Regions from separate parts of the Brevundimonas sp. AVps7 genome, predicted to be linked through region 1. Evidence: predicted binding sites of a transcription regulator. Region 1 holds the regulator's gene; the other holds the start of a gene.
What was found. Region 1 encodes LexA, which represses DNA repair genes until DNA is damaged. Its sites were predicted from a motif close to ATGTTCNCNANNTGTTCT; they were not measured.
Positions count from the first base shown of each region.

Region 1 (7,512 bases):
GCCCGACCGAGGTCGCGGAGTGGAAAGACGGCGCCGTCCGTCGCTTCACCGTCACGCCCGAGGACGCCGGCCTGCCCCGCGCCGACATCGAAACCCTGCGCGGCGGCGACGCCGAGACCAACGCCGCCGCTCTGACCGCCCTGCTGGCGGGAGAGGCCGGCCCCTATCGCGACATCGTTCTGCTGAACGCGGCCGCCGCCCTGATCGTCGCGGACAAGGCGCCTGACCTGAAATCCGGCGTGGCCCTCGCCGCCACCGCCATCGACGAGGGCAAGGCGGCCCGGGCGCTCGCCGATCTGGCCCGCATCACCTCGACCCCGGCGCCGATCGAAGACCCCGCATGACCGACGTTCTGGACCGGATCGCCGCCTACAAGCGCGAGGACGTCGCCGCCCGCAAGGCCGCCACGTCCCAGGCCGAGGTCGAATCCCTGGCCCTGATCGCCGGCATGCCGCGCGGCTTCCGCAGCGCGCTCGAACGCCGCGCCGAACCCGGTCGGCCCGCCCTGATCGCCGAAATCAAGAAGGCCAGCCCCTCCAAGGGCCTGATCCGGCCCGACTTCGACCCGCCGGCGCTCGCGCAAGCCTACGAAGCCGGCGGCGCCGCCTGTCTGTCGATCCTGACCGACGGCCCCAGCTTCCAGGGCGCCGACGACTATCTGGTGCAGGCTCGGGCCGCCGTCGCCCTGCCCTGCCTGCGCAAGGACTTCCTCGTCGATCCGTGGCAGGTGGCCGAGAGCCGGGCCCTGGGCGCCGACTGTATTCTGATCATCCTGGCCATGATCGACGACGTCCTGGCCGACGAGCTTCTGTCCGAGGCCCGGCGCTTCGGCATGGACGCCCTGATCGAGACCCACGACGAGGACGAGATGGCCCGCGCCGCCGACCTCGGCGGGGATCTGGTGGGTATCAACAACCGCTCGCTGCGGACCTTCGACGTCGACCTTGGGGCCACAGCCCGCCTCGCTCCCCTGTCGCCAAAGGGGTCGCTGCTGGTCGCCGAGAGCGGGATCTTCAGCCCGGCGGACGTCGCGGAGGTCTGCGGTGCGGGCGCCTCGGCCATCCTCGTCGGCGAGAGCCTGATGCGTCAGGCGAACGTGACGGCCGCGACTCAAGCTCTGCTCGCCTAGGTCTTCCCTCTCCCGTTGGGAGAAGGTGGTTCGCGAAGCGAGACGGATGAGGGTCGGACCTCACCGGTGGCGCACGACCCTCACCCTTTCGCGCAAGACCGATCGCCCTGCGCTCGGGCGCTCAAGCCCTCTCCCACCGGGAGAGGGTATTCGCCTCTGCCGTTAAGTTGACATTAGGCAAGAACACTTACAGAACATCGGCAACGGTTCACGACTTGTTCTGAAGGCGATTCCCACCATGCTGACCCGCAAGCAGCACGAACTCCTGATGTTCATCCACGAACGCATCAAGGAGACCGGTGTCTCCCCCTCCTTCGACGAGATGAAGGAGGCCCTGGATCTGGCGTCCAAATCGGGTATCCACCGGCTGATCACGGCGCTGGAGGAACGCGGCTTCATCCGCCGCCTCGCCCACCGCGCCCGCGCCCTTGAGGTGACCAAGCTCCCGGAACAGGCGACGGCCGGGGCCGTCCGTGGCCGCGCGGGCTTCACTCCGGCGGTCATCGAGGGCGGCGGACGCCCGGCCTCCGCCGAGCCCGCCAACGACACGCGCGAACTGGTTCTGGTCGGCAAGATCGCCGCCGGCGTGCCCATCGCCGCCCTGCAACAGGACCACGGCCGCTATCAGGTGCCCGAATCCATGCTGGGCGCCGGCGAGCACTACATGCTGGAGATCGAGGGCGACTCGATGATCGAGGCCGGCATCCTCAACGGCGATCTCGTGGTCATCAAACGCGTCGATACCGCCTCCTCGGGCGAGATCGTCGTGGCCTTGGTGGAAGGTGAAGAGGCGACCCTCAAGCGCCTGCGCAAGAAGGGTAATTCCATCGCCCTGGAACCCGCCAACCGCAGCTATGAGACCCGCATCTTCGGCCCCGACCAGGTCGAGGTTCAGGGCAAGCTGGTCGGCCTTATCCGCCAGTATCACTAGGGCCCGCGTCCGCCGCGTCGGTGTCCCCGATGCGGCTCCACGGCCGGTCGCCGCGCACATCGGCGGCCCAGACCGCGCGCCAGCTTTGAGCGGTGCGCCACAGCTCGACCGAGCCGCCCTTCTGATAGTCCAGCCCGTCGAGCACCAGCTTGCCCTCGCAAGCCGGCGGCACGGCGGAGACCACAGCCCGCACGCTGACCAGCGGCGCAGACGCACAGAGCGCAGCCAGCTGTTCACCGTCAGGCGCGGCCTTTCCCCACCACAGGGCGACCGGGCCAGACGCTGCGCCGGCCGGTGCACAGCTTGATCTCAGACAGGCCCAACCCTCGTCCGGCCGAGGCGCCAGTGTCAGCCCGCGCCGCCGCGACCACAGGTCCGCCGCGAACTGCCGCACGCCGGGCCTGACCACAACGGCCGCGTCCGCCTCGCTGAACGCCGCATTCGTCCCGCCGTCCCCGATCCACACGGTCGGCGTCGGCGCGCGCGGCCATAAGAGGACCGCACAGGCGAACGGGAGGCCCAGCCACCTCAGTTGCCCCTGCCACAGGCACAGGAACAGCACGCCCAGAAACGAGATCGGCAGGACATAATCGGGTGCGCTCGCGATCGTCCTGACGGCACCGGGCAGCCCCGCCGTCCAGTGGCCGATGGTCAGCATCAGATCGACGCCCTTGCCCGCCACCCACAGGAACGGCCCGCCCAGTCCGACCGGCTCCAGCAGCGCGCCCAGCGCCAGCGCCGGCATCATCACGAAGTCCGCGATGGGCGAGGTCGTCAGGTTCGCCAGCAGCCCGTACATGGCCGCCCGGTTGAAATGCTGGACTGCGAACGGCCCCGTCGCCGCCCCCGCCACCAGACTGGCCGTCACGGCCACCAGCAGCCAGTGTCGCGCCGACTGGAATGCCGCGATGGGCCATGGGACCGACAACTCCCGCGTCCGGGGCGGCCAGGCTTCCGACAGGGCCACCAGCGCCGCTGTCGCCGCGAACGACATCTGGAACCCCGGCGTCACAATGGCCTCGGGCTGCAGGATCAGCACCGCCATGGCCGCCACCGCCAGCGCGTGCATGGTGATCGCGGGCCGATCCAGCAGGATCGCCGCGAACGCCACCGACGCCGTGATCGCAGCCCGCTGCGCCGGCGCCGGAGCGCCCGACAGCACCAGATAGCTCCACACGGCGACCAGCCCGACGACGGCCGCAACCTTCTTGCCGGACACCCTGAGCGCCAGCCACGGCCAGGCCGCGACGCCCACTCGAACCAGGAAGAAGGCGAACCCGCCGACGATGGCCATGTGCAGACCCGAGATCGACAGGATGTGCGCCAGGCCGGAATCGCGCATGGCGTCGAGATCCTCGCGCGCGATCCAGGTTTCGTGCCCCGTGGTCATGGCGGCGGCGATGCCGCCCGTCCGTTCGCCCAGCCGGCCGACGATCCGCTGCGCAAGGGCGAACCGCGCGCCGTTCACCGCCATCGCCAGACGCAGCCGCCACGGGGGCGGCGCCCGATAGGCCTGCCGGGTCTCACCGAGTGCGAAGGCCGTGCCGCCCAACCCTTGAAAGTAGGCGTTGCGCCCGAAGTCATAGGCGCCCGGACTGGCCGGGGGCGGCGGCGGATTCAGGATGGCGAACAACCGGATCGCCTCGCCCGGCGTCGGCGGTTCGCCTCGCACGGTGGCCCGCAGCCGGATGGGCGTCGCCTCGGGTTCCAGCCCCCGGACCTGCACGGGCGCAAGGACGATCCGGTGCCCCCGATCGCCGGGGCTGTCGACATCGACGACCCAGCCCTCGACCACGGTCGGCTCGGCCATGGCCGGCGCGATAGGCGCCGCAACCCGCTCCGCCCTCAGCTTCGCGCCCGCCAGTCCAAGGAACAGGCAAGCGACCAGCATCAGCGGCAGGGTGACCACGCGCCCCTGCCCCTGCATCCGCGCGCCGAGCCACAGCAGCGTCGCCAGCAAGGCCACAACGGCCAGCGGCCACAGCGGCGGCTCGGACCTCAGGGCGAAATAGATCGCCGCCCCGCCGCCGAAGGCCACCGGCGCCCACAGCCGCCAGCGCATCGTCTGGGCCAGCACCTCGTGCCAGGCCCAGGCACGAACACGCGCCGACAGGCTGGGCTTTGCCGCGTCGGGGGGTATAAGGGCGGCCCGTTCGGACCCCTCTCCCATGCCCATAGATTCCTCCCCCCAGGTCGTCACCCGTTTCGCACCCTCGCCCACCGGCTACCTCCACATAGGAGGCGCGAGAACGGCGTTGTTCAACTACCTTTACGCGAAAGGTCGCGGCGGCAAGTTCCTGGTCCGTATCGAGGACACCGACCGCGAGCGCTCGACCGACGACGCCGTCAAGGCCATCTTCGACGGCCTGAGCTGGCTCGAACTGTTCGCCGACGAGGAACCCGTCTTCCAGCACGCCCAGGCCGACCGGCACCGGGAGGTCGTGGACCAGCTGCTGGAACTCGGCGCAGCCTACCGCGACTTCACCTCGGCCGAGGAAACCGGCCGCCTGCGCGACGAGGCCAAGGCCGACCGCCGCACCTTCGAATCGCCGTGGCGCGACCGCACGCCGACCGTCGACGATCTGAGCCAGCCGCACGTCGTGCGCTTCCGCCGGCCGCTGCCCGGCCGTGTCGTCGTGGCCGACGCGGTCCAGGGCGAGGTCAACTGGGGCAATGAGGATCTCGACGACCTGGTCCTGCTGCGTTCCGACGGGGCCCCGACCTACAATCTGGCCGTGGTCGTCGACGACCACGACATGGGCGTGACCCACGTCATTCGCGGCGACGACCATCTGAACAACGCCGCGCGCCAGTCGCTGATCTATGACGCCCTCGGCTGGACCCGGCCGGTCTTCGCTCACATCCCGCTGATTCACGGCCCCGACGGCGCCAAGCTGTCGAAGCGCCATGGCGCCCAGGCCGTCCATGAGTATGCCGAAATGGGCTATCTGCCCGAGGCCATGCGCAACTACCTGGCCCGCCTCGGCTGGGCCCACGGCGATGATGAACTGTTCGGCGACGCTCAGGCGCGCGGGTGGTTCGACCTCGACGGCGTCGGCAAGGCGCCCGCCCGCCTGGACTTCGACAAGCTGGCCCACGTCAATTCGCACTGGCTGCGTCTGGCCGCCGACGAGCGTCTGGCCGGCATGACCCTCGACGCCCACCTCGCGAAGGGCGCGACCCTGAACGAAGGCGACGAGGCCCGGCTTCAGCGCGCCATGCCGTTCGTGAAGGATCGGGCGAAGACCCTGCTGGAACTGGCCGATCAGACGGCCTTTGTGCTCAGGGCCCGCCCGCTGGACCTCGATGAAAAGGCCCGCACCCTGCTGTCCGGAGAGACGGCCGAACGCATCGCCCGCGTTCGCACCCGCCTCGCCCTGTTCGAGAGCTGGGACGTCTTCGCGCTTGAAGCGGAGCTGAAAGCCTTCGCCGAGGAGGAAGGCGTCGGCTTCGGCAAGATCGGTCCGCCGATGCGCGCCGCATTGACCGGCGGCTCCGCCTCGCCCGACATCGCCAGAACTCTGTCGGCCCTCGGACGCGAAGAAGCGCTCGGGCGCTTGGATGATGCGCTGCAACAGACTAAGTGATCGGGGATAACAATCGGGGTCCGGGGCTTCCCGTCCGGACCAAGCACGAAAGCAAGGGCGCCTGATGACTGAAGCCTCGAAATCCGCCGGCACGGCGACCCTGACCTACGGCGATAAATCGGTCGATCTGCCCGTCCTGTCCGGCACGACCGGGCCTGACGTCATCGACATCCGCAAGCTGTACGGCGCGACCAACGCCTTCACCTTCGACCCGGGCTTCACCTCCACGGCGGCCTGCGAAAGCGCAATCACCTATATCGACGGCGACGCCGGCGTCCTGCTGCACCGCGGCTATCCGATCGGTCAGTTGGCCGAGAAGTCGAACTTCATCGAAGTCTGCCACCTGCTGCTCCACGGCGAACTGCCGACGGCCGCCCAGTACGCAGCGTTCGAGGAGACCGTGACGCGGCACACCATGCTGCACGCCCAGTTCGACCAGTTCTTCCAGGGCTTCCGTCGCGACGCCCACCCGATGGCGATCATGGTCGGCGCCGTCGGCGCCCTGTCGGCCTTCTATCACGACAGCCTGGACATCCATGACCCGGTCCAGCGCAACATCTCGGCCATTCGCTTGATCGCCAAGATGCCGACGATCGCGGCCCGGGCCTACAAATACCACATCGGCCAGCCGTTCGTTTCGCCGCGCAACGACCTCAGCTACGCCGAGAACTTCCTGCGCATGTGCTTCGCCGTTCCGGCCGAGGACTATGTGGTCGATCCCAAGATGGCCAGGGCCATGGACCGGATCTTCACCCTCCACGCCGACCATGAGCAAAACGCATCGACCTCGACCGTCCGTCTGGCCGGTTCGTCGGGCGCCAATCCGTTCGCCTGTATCGCCGCCGGCATCGCCTGCCTGTGGGGGCCGTCGCACGGCGGCGCCAACGAAGAGGCGCTGATGATGCTCAAGGAAATCGGCACTCCGGACAAGATTCCGGAGTTCATCGAGGGCGTGAAGGCCAAAAAGTACAAGCTGATGGGCTTCGGCCACCGCGTGTACAAGAATTACGATCCGCGGGCGACCGTGATGAAGCAGTCGGCGGACGAGATTCTCGACCTCGTCGGCGCCGAGAACGATCCCCTGTTCCAGGTCGCCAAGGAACTGGAGCGCATCGCCCTGTCGGACGAGTATTTCATCGAGCGCAAGCTGTTCCCGAACGTCGACTTCTATTCGGGCATCACCCTGTCGGCGATGGGCTTCCCGACCTCGATGTTCACCGTGCTGTTCGCCCTGGCTCGCACCGTCGGCTGGATCGCCCAGTGGGAAGAAATGCTGGCCGATCCGGCGCAGAAGATCGGCCGTCCGCGCCAGCTCTACACCGGCCCGACCGAGCGCGATTACGTGCCGATCCAGAACCGGGGCTGATATAGCCGCACAGACAAGACGCCGGGGCCCGCGCCCCGGCGTTTTTCTTTGTCCGGACACGATCTGCAGCTTGTCCGGACACAACTTCACTGGTGTGGGAACGAGATCGCGGCTGGACTGTCGTCATGACCCAGACCTCCGACACCCGGAACACCCAGATTACCGCCATCGATGCGCCGCCATCCGCCGTCGCCGAGATCGTCGATACGGTCCGCACCGTCGCTGTCGCGCTCGCGGCGGCTGTTGTGATCCAGACCGCGGCCTTCCAGCCTTTCACCATCCCGTCCGCCTCGATGGAGCCGGGGCTTGTCGTCGGCGACTATCTGGTGGTGTCCAAGTTCGCCTACGGCTGGAGCCGCGCCTCCCTGCCCTTCAATCCGCCCCTGCCGTCGGGGCGACTGTTCGAGCGCCTGCCGAAACGCGGCGATGTGATCGTCTTCCGCCGTCCGAGCAATCCGCAGGAGACCTGGATCAAGCGGGTCATCGGCCTGCCCGGCGA
Region 1 is NZ_CM178742.1:1,589,453-1,596,964, reverse strand. Features, by position in the region: gene trpD (anthranilate phosphoribosyltransferase) at 1-344, shown strand, start outside; gene trpC (indole-3-glycerol phosphate synthase TrpC) at 341-1,129, shown strand; gene lexA (transcriptional repressor LexA) at 1,368-2,060, shown strand; gene ACW17Y_RS07830 (ComEC/Rec2 family competence protein) at 2,041-4,230, opposite strand; gene gltX (glutamate--tRNA ligase) at 4,229-5,647, shown strand; gene gltA (citrate synthase) at 5,712-7,013, shown strand; gene lepB (signal peptidase I) at 7,139-7,512, shown strand, end outside.

Region 2 (7,512 bases), 620 kb from region 1:
CAGGAACTCGCCAACCAGTACCGCAAGGAATCCGCTCACCTGAAAGCCAATCGGGCCCTCCTGATGGCCGCGCCCGCCGGCGAGCGGATGGCGCTGGTCAAGGCGACCGAAGCCTTCGAGGCGGTGCTGGCCATCCACGGCCGCACGGTCGAGGCCGCGCGCACGATCTCGGAGGGCCTTGTTCGCACCATCGCTCAGGAAGTTGCCGCAGCGCGGGCCATGGGAACGGGCTATGGCGCATCCGGTCAGGCCAACGGCGGCGACAGCCGCGCCGTCACCCTGAACCGCACCGCCTGATCGTCAGCCGGCCATCGCCAGTTCCAGCGGCCCGTCGGCCTCCGCCACGGCGCCTCGCTGGCGATAGACATGCCGCCCGGCCACCGGCCACAGCTGCTCGGCCAGCGAGGCCCACAGGCTGTTGATCTCGAAGGCCGCCTGGCTGTCCGGCTGATCTTCCTGGGCGCCCAGGCCCTTCCACATCGCATTCTGATAGGCGGCGCGCTGGCGCAGGCCGACCTCGGCCAGGGGGATGCGGTATTCCGACAGAAAGTCGATGGCGTCGCGGATGACGCGCGGCTCCGCCCCGTTTCGCCGGACAGGCGCCTGGTTCAGCACGAACAGGCCCGGGCGGCGCAGGTTCTCGACCAGTTGCACGGTCCGACCGACGGCCTGCAGATCGAAGAAGTTCGGTCTGACGACGATCAGGCACAGGTCCGCAAGACGCGCCGCCTCGGACGCCTCTGCATCCGCCGACGACCGGCTGTCGACGATCAGCAGATCGATGCCCTCGCGCTCCGCCGCGCGGTGAGTCGTAAACAGAGCCCCGGCCCGGCCTTCCATGACCAGGGGCCAGTCGGCAGCGCGCTCGCGGGCCCATTCGAGCGAAGACCGCTGCGGGTCCATATCGACCAGGATGACGCGCTTGCCCGCCGCGACGGCCGCAGCGGCCATGTGCACGGCCAGGGTCGACTTGCCGGCCCCGCCCTTGCGCGACATCACCGCGATCGTCTTCATCGGCCCCCGCCTGTCTGGATGGCCCGTCCGGCGTTCCGGGAACGTCGTTACGGTTTGTTCACCATAGAAGCCGTGCTCGCGGCGTCAACGAATCACCCGGAACCAACTCGTCCGGCGCGGGAATTTTCGGACGGTTAAGCATGGCTCTGCGGCGAACCTTAACCGGTGCGCGTGCAGGATGAACCCATGATCCGCACGCGTCTTCTGGGTTTCACCTTCGCTTCCGCCGACCTGCTGCTTGAGCTCGACGCCAAGGGGCTGACGGTGTTCGGGCTGGGTTCGGGACCCACGGCCGACCTCCCTGCTGAAGGATTCTGCGGCGCCCGGCTGGGAAACCGCGTGGCTCCCGCCAGCGCCGAAGCGCTCAACGACGTGTTGAAAGGCCTTCTGCCCGGGTGCCGGTCGGCGCCGGTGGAACTTCTGTTCAATGCCGGCGAGGGGCGGTTGAGGCGCGCGACTGCGCGGTTCTTCGTGCTGCCAGACCTGGCGCCCAATGTCTCCTGCTCGGTGACCTGGGAAGGCCCGGTCTATCGTCTGCATGACGCGGAGGCGGCGCCGGCGCTGACGCCCGAAGCCTTCCTCGCGCGGGCTCGCGAGATCATGGCTCCACCTGCGGAGGCGCGCGAGCTGGCCGTGGCCTTCGTCGATGTCGAAGGCCTCGCCGCCGCCCAGGGAACCGGAGAGGCCGGCGAACGGCTGAACGCCCGCGTCGAAGCCGCTCTTCAGGCCGCTTCCCTCGCCGGGACCTCGGCCGGAAAGCTGGGACCGGAACGGTTCGCCGTGATACGCGACCGGGGCGAAGAGTCCGACATTGCCGGCGAGATGCATGAGATCGGCCGCAGCGAAGGTTTCGAGCTTTCGGCATCTTCGACGGAATCCGACCTGACCGCCGGCGGCGAGTCGCTAAGCGCCCTGCGCGCCCTGCGAGTTGCGGTCGAGGGGTGCCTGAAGGACGGCGGTTCCGGCCGGCCGGAACTCAGCTTCACCGCTGCCCTGTCGCAGACCCTGAACGACGCCCATGCCTTCCAGTCGATGGTGCGCGACCGTCGGTTCGAGCTGCACTACCAACCCATCGTCGACCTGAAGACCGGGGCCGTGCATCACTTCGAGGCCCTTGCCCGGTTCAAGGGCTCGGCAAGCCCGGCCAACGCCATCCGCATGGCCGAGGAGATGGCGCTGATCGACAGCTTTGACGTCGCCGTGGCCGAGAAGGCTCTGAGCCGACTGCGCCAGAAGGGCGCGGGACTGCTAAAGTTCGCCATCAACGTCTCGGGCGCCTCGCTGGCCGACGACCGCTATGTCCAGGCCCTGCTGCGGATGACCGCGTCCCGGCCTGAAGAGCGCAAGCGTCTGATCGTCGAGGTCACGGAATCCGCCGCCCTGTCCGATGTCGAGGCCGCCAACCGTCGCCTGGGCGGGCTGCGCGCCGCCGGCATCAAGGTCTGTATCGACGACTTCGGCGCGGGCGCGGCCAGCTACGACTATCTGCGCCGCCTGTCGGTCGACACGGTCAAGATCGACGGGACCTTCGTCCAGGGCCTGGAGAGCGATCCGCGCGCCCGGACTCTGATCGGCCACCTGGTCGACCTGTGCCGCTCACTGAAGGTCGAGACCATCGCCGAAATGATCGAGACAGAGGCGGCCGCCGACGTCCTGCGCGAGATCGGCGTCGATCTGGGCCAGGGCTGGCTGTTCGGCAAGGCCGAGGCGGAGCCACGCACCGTACTGGCTTACAACGAGCCCGTCGCCGCGCGCCGCGTGGGCGCCGTCGCAGGTTGGGGCTGACGCAAGGCCGCCAGGCGTGACAGGCTAGGGGATCGTCCCCCGGAGGTCGCCTTGATCCGTTTTGCGTTCCTTGCCCTCGCCGGCTCCATCGCCGTCGCCGGATGCGCCACCGCGCCGGAGGCGACCTTCGCCGGACCGCCCGACTTCAGCCCGATCCAGACGCAGCCCCACGCTCGCGCCCGCCTGTTCGTCGACTGCATCGCCCAGGCGACGGCGGCCGGCGCCTATGGCCACGCGCATTCAGGCGACAGCGACCGGCTCCTGTTCACCTGCAACGACGCACCGGCCCGCGCCCTTTATGACGGTCTGGCGGCCCGCAGCGCGGCCATCGGCACGGAGGCGCAGGTCGACGGCCGCACGTTCCGGACGACGGAAATCGTGGAGCGGGATCTTTTCGGCGTGGACTATTGTTCGACGGGCGGCGCGAACGACTTCACCTGCGTCATCACCCTGAACACGGGCGCCGCGCTCGTCGAGTGACAGCCTCTGTCAGCAGCGCCTTTATGTTCCCACATTGTTCTTGCTGAATCAGCGAGATCAGTTCCCATATAGCGTTGTCGCACCGGACACCTGTCCGGCATTCCCGCGTTCCCGGACAGCATGACCGAAAAGCACAACTTCATTCGCGTGCGTGGCGCCCGCGAGCACAATCTCAAGGGCGTGGATGTCGACATCCCGCGTGAGAAGCTGGTCGTGATGACCGGCCTGTCGGGGTCGGGCAAATCCTCGCTCGCTTTCGACACCATCTATGCCGAGGGCCAGCGTCGCTATGTCGAGAGCCTGAGCGCCTATGCCCGCCAGTTCCTGGAGCTGATGGGCAAGCCCGACGTCGACCTGATCGAGGGCCTGTCGCCGGCCATCTCGATCGAACAGAAGACGACGTCCAAGAACCCGCGCTCCACCGTCGGCACGGTGACCGAGATCCACGACTACATGCGCCTGCTGTGGGCGCGGGTGGGCGTGCCCTATTCGCCCGCGACCGGCCTGCCGATCGAGAGCCAGACCATCTCCATGATGGTCGACAAGCTGAGCGCCCTGCCCGAGGGCGAGCGCCTGCTGCTGCTCGCGCCCGTCGTTCGCGGCCGCAAGGGCGAGTACAGGAAGGAGATCGCCGAGTGGCAGCGCTCGGGCTTCCAGCGCCTGAAGATCGACGGCCAGTTCTATGCCATCGAGGACGCGCCGACGCTCGACAAGAAGTTCAAGCACGATATCGACATCGTCGTGGACCGGATCGTCACCAAGGCGGGGCTGGAGGCGCGCTATGCCGACAGCCTGCAGACCGCGCTGGGCCTCGCCGACGGCATCGCCGTCGCCGAATGGGCGAATGCGGCCGAGGGTGAAGACCCGCGCCGGATCACCTTTTCCGAGAAGTTCGCCTGCCCCGTGTCCGGCTTCACCATCGCCGAGATCGAGCCGCGGCTGTTCTCGTTCAACAACCCGTTCGGCGCCTGTCCGGTCTGTGACGGCCTGGGGGTCAAGCTGGCCTTCGACGCCGATCTGGTGATACCGGACCGCGACAAGACCCTGCACAAGGGCGCCGTCGCCCCGTGGTCGCGCGGCCCCTCGCCGCTCTACACCCAGACCCTGCAGGCGCTGGCGCTTCACTACGGCTTCTCGATGGATTTGCCGTGGCGCGATCTGCCGGAGAAGGCCCAGAAAGTCATCCTGAACGGCACCGGGACCGAGAAGATCAAGTTCGTCTATGACGACAACGCCCGGAAATACGAGGTCTCCAAGCCGTTCGAAGGCGTCGTCCCCAACCTCGACCGCCGCTGGCGCGAGACCGACAGCGCCTGGGTCCGAGAGGAACTGGGCCGCTTCCAGTCCGAGACGCCCTGCGACGCCTGCCACGGCAAGCGCCTCAAGCCCGAGGCCCTGGCGGTCAAGATCGACGGCTCCGACATCGCCGACATCTCGACCCTGTCGATCAGGAAGGCCTTCGACTGGGTCAGCGCCCTGCCCGAACAGCTGACCGACAAGCAGATGGAGATCGGCCGCCGCATCCTGAAGGAGATCGGCGACCGGCTGCGGTTCCTGAACAACGTCGGCCTCGACTACCTCAGCCTGTCGCGGTCGTCCGGCACCCTGTCCGGCGGGGAGAGCCAACGCATCCGTCTGGCGTCGCAGATCGGTTCCGGCCTGACGGGCGTACTGTACGTTCTGGACGAGCCGTCGATCGGCCTGCACCAGCGTGACAACAGCCGGCTGCTGGAGTCGCTGCGCGGCCTGCGCGACCTCGGCAACTCCGTGCTCGTCGTCGAGCATGACGAGGAGGCGATCCTGACCGCCGACTACGTCATCGACATGGGTCCGGCCGCCGGCGTCCACGGCGGCGAGATCTGCGCCGAGGGCACCCCCGCCGAGGTCATGGCCAATCCCAAGTCCCTGACCGGCAAGTACCTGACCGGCGAGCGCGAGATCGAACTGCCGCCCGAGGGTCGCCGTCCGGTCGACCGCAAGAAGACGCTGAAAATCTCGGGCGCCACCGGCAACAATCTGAAGAGCGTCACCGGCGAGATTCCCGTCGGCCTGTTCACCTGCGTCACCGGGGTGTCGGGCGGCGGCAAGTCCACCTTCACCATCGAGACCCTCTACAAGGCCGCCGCGCGTCGCCTGCACAACGCCTCGGACGCCCCCGCCCCGTTCGACCGGATCGAGGGGCTGGAGCATTTCGACAAGGTCATCGACATCGACCAGTCGCCGATCGGGCGGACGCCCCGGTCGAACCCGGCGACCTACACCGGCGCCTTCGGGCCGATCCGGGACTGGTACGCCGGTCTGCCGGAATCAAAGGCGCGCGGCTACGGGCCGGGTCGGTTCAGCTTCAACGTCAAGGGCGGGCGCTGCGAGGCCTGTCAGGGCGACGGCCTGATCAAGATCGAGATGCACTTCCTGCCCGACGTCTACGTCACCTGCGATATCTGCAAGGGCAAACGCTACAACCGCGAGACGCTGGAGATCGTCTTCAAGGGCAAGTCGATCAGCGACGTGCTGGACATGACGGTCGAGGAGGCCGGACAGTTCTTCAAGGCGGTCCCGCCGATCCGCGACAAGATGCTGACCCTCAGCCGCGTCGGTCTCGACTACGTCAAGGTCGGCCAGTCGGCGACGACCCTGTCCGGCGGCGAGGCCCAGCGGGTCAAGCTGTCGAAGGAGCTGTCGAAACGCGCCACCGGCAAGACCCTCTATATCCTCGACGAGCCGACGACGGGTCTGCATTTCGAGGATACGAGGAAGCTGCTGGAAGTGCTGCAGGAACTGGTCGAGAGCGGCAACACCATCGTGGTGATCGAGCACAACCTCGATGTCATCAAGGTCGCCGACTATCTGCTGGACTTCGGGCCCGAGGGCGGCGACGGCGGGGGCGAGATCGTCGCGGTCGGCACGCCGGAACAGGTTGCGGCCAACGACAAGTCGTGGACCGGGAAATACCTCAAGGAGGTGCTGGACCGGCACGAGACGCGCCGCAAGGCGCGGGTCGCGGCCCTCAGGCGGAGCGCCTGAGGGTTCAGGCTGCAGCCTCCGCCGGTTCGGAGGCGGCCTGCACTCCGTGGTTCCGGGTCCGGCCTTGCAGAGTCAGCAGGATGACCCCGATGAGCAGCACCGTGGTCGTGACGAGGCTGGCTTCAGGCCCGAAGGCCCCGCCCGTCAGCCACCAGACCGCACCCGGCGCGGCCGCCAGATCGGTGATCAACGGCACGGAGTCGATCACCTGGCCCGAAACCTCAAGGCCGAATCCGAGGCCCAGAAGCCAGTTCCAGGCGGCATGCCAGCCACACGCGCCCCACAAGGAACCCTCGCGCACGGCGTAGAGGCTGATGAAAAGCCCGAAAAGGACGACGTTGGCCAGCCCGACAAGCAACTCTCTCGACGGTTCGATGTTGCCGGCGTGGGCAAGGGCGAACAGGACCGAATTGGCGATCACGGCGACCCATAATCCGTGACGTGAGGCGATCAGTTGCATCAGCCAGCCCCTGAACAGGATTTCCTCCGAGGAGCCCTGGATGATGAAGCCCAGCATCAGCACCCCTATGGGAAGAAGGGCCGCCCCCAGGGCGGCGTGGCCAAAGGCGCCGGCCCCTTCGACCACATAGCCCCCGGACAGCCAGATCGTGCCGACGACGGCCAGCAGGAACCCGAGACCCGTCAGATAGCCGCGGACGAACCGCATCGGGCCCTTGCCATTCAGTCCCAGAGCCGACGGCCCGCGCCGTTCAAACAGCCCGGCCCAGAGCAGGACCAGAAGCGCCGTCAGGCCGAAGGCGGCGCCGAGCTGATAGGCCATCTGCGGCCAACCGTCAGAACCGCCACCGGAGACTACAAACCCCGTCGCAATGGCCGGAATGATGGCCCCCGCCTGACCCGCGATCATGAAGACGAGGCCCAGCGCGACAGCCGCCAGGGTCCAGGTCCGCCGGTGGCTTGGCTTGCGCCCGGCGTAGAGTTCAATGCCGGTCATGCGGGGCTCCAGTCGGACGGGTCAGCGGATAGGGGTCCGTTCTGTCTAGAGGCCCCGGCCCTGCCCGATGGATGCACACACCCCGGAATTTGTCCGATCCCGTCCGGGGGACGGGCCCGGGCGCGACCGGGTCACTCGTGCGGAAGGCCCTTCAGGTCGCGATAGGCGGCCGAGAAGGGTGCGTAGACCACTGCGAGCTGCAACGCCGAGAAGATCGCGTTGATGGCGCCCCATGCGAGAAGGCCGACGCCCGC
Region 2 is NZ_CM178742.1:964,946-972,457, reverse strand. Features, by position in the region: gene ACW17Y_RS04855 (flagellar basal-body protein FlbY) at 1-297, shown strand, start outside; gene ACW17Y_RS04850 (nucleotide-binding protein) at 301-1,014, opposite strand; gene ACW17Y_RS04845 (EAL domain-containing protein) at 1,201-2,799, shown strand; gene ACW17Y_RS04840 (hypothetical protein) at 2,851-3,279, shown strand; gene uvrA (excinuclease ABC subunit UvrA) at 3,400-6,303, shown strand; gene ACW17Y_RS04830 (CPBP family intramembrane glutamic endopeptidase) at 6,308-7,258, opposite strand; gene ACW17Y_RS04825 (hypothetical protein) at 7,390-7,512, opposite strand, start outside.
Region 2: uvrA (excinuclease ABC subunit UvrA) is a predicted target of LexA. The motif match lies at 3,303-3,320, and genes of this name have one in related genera.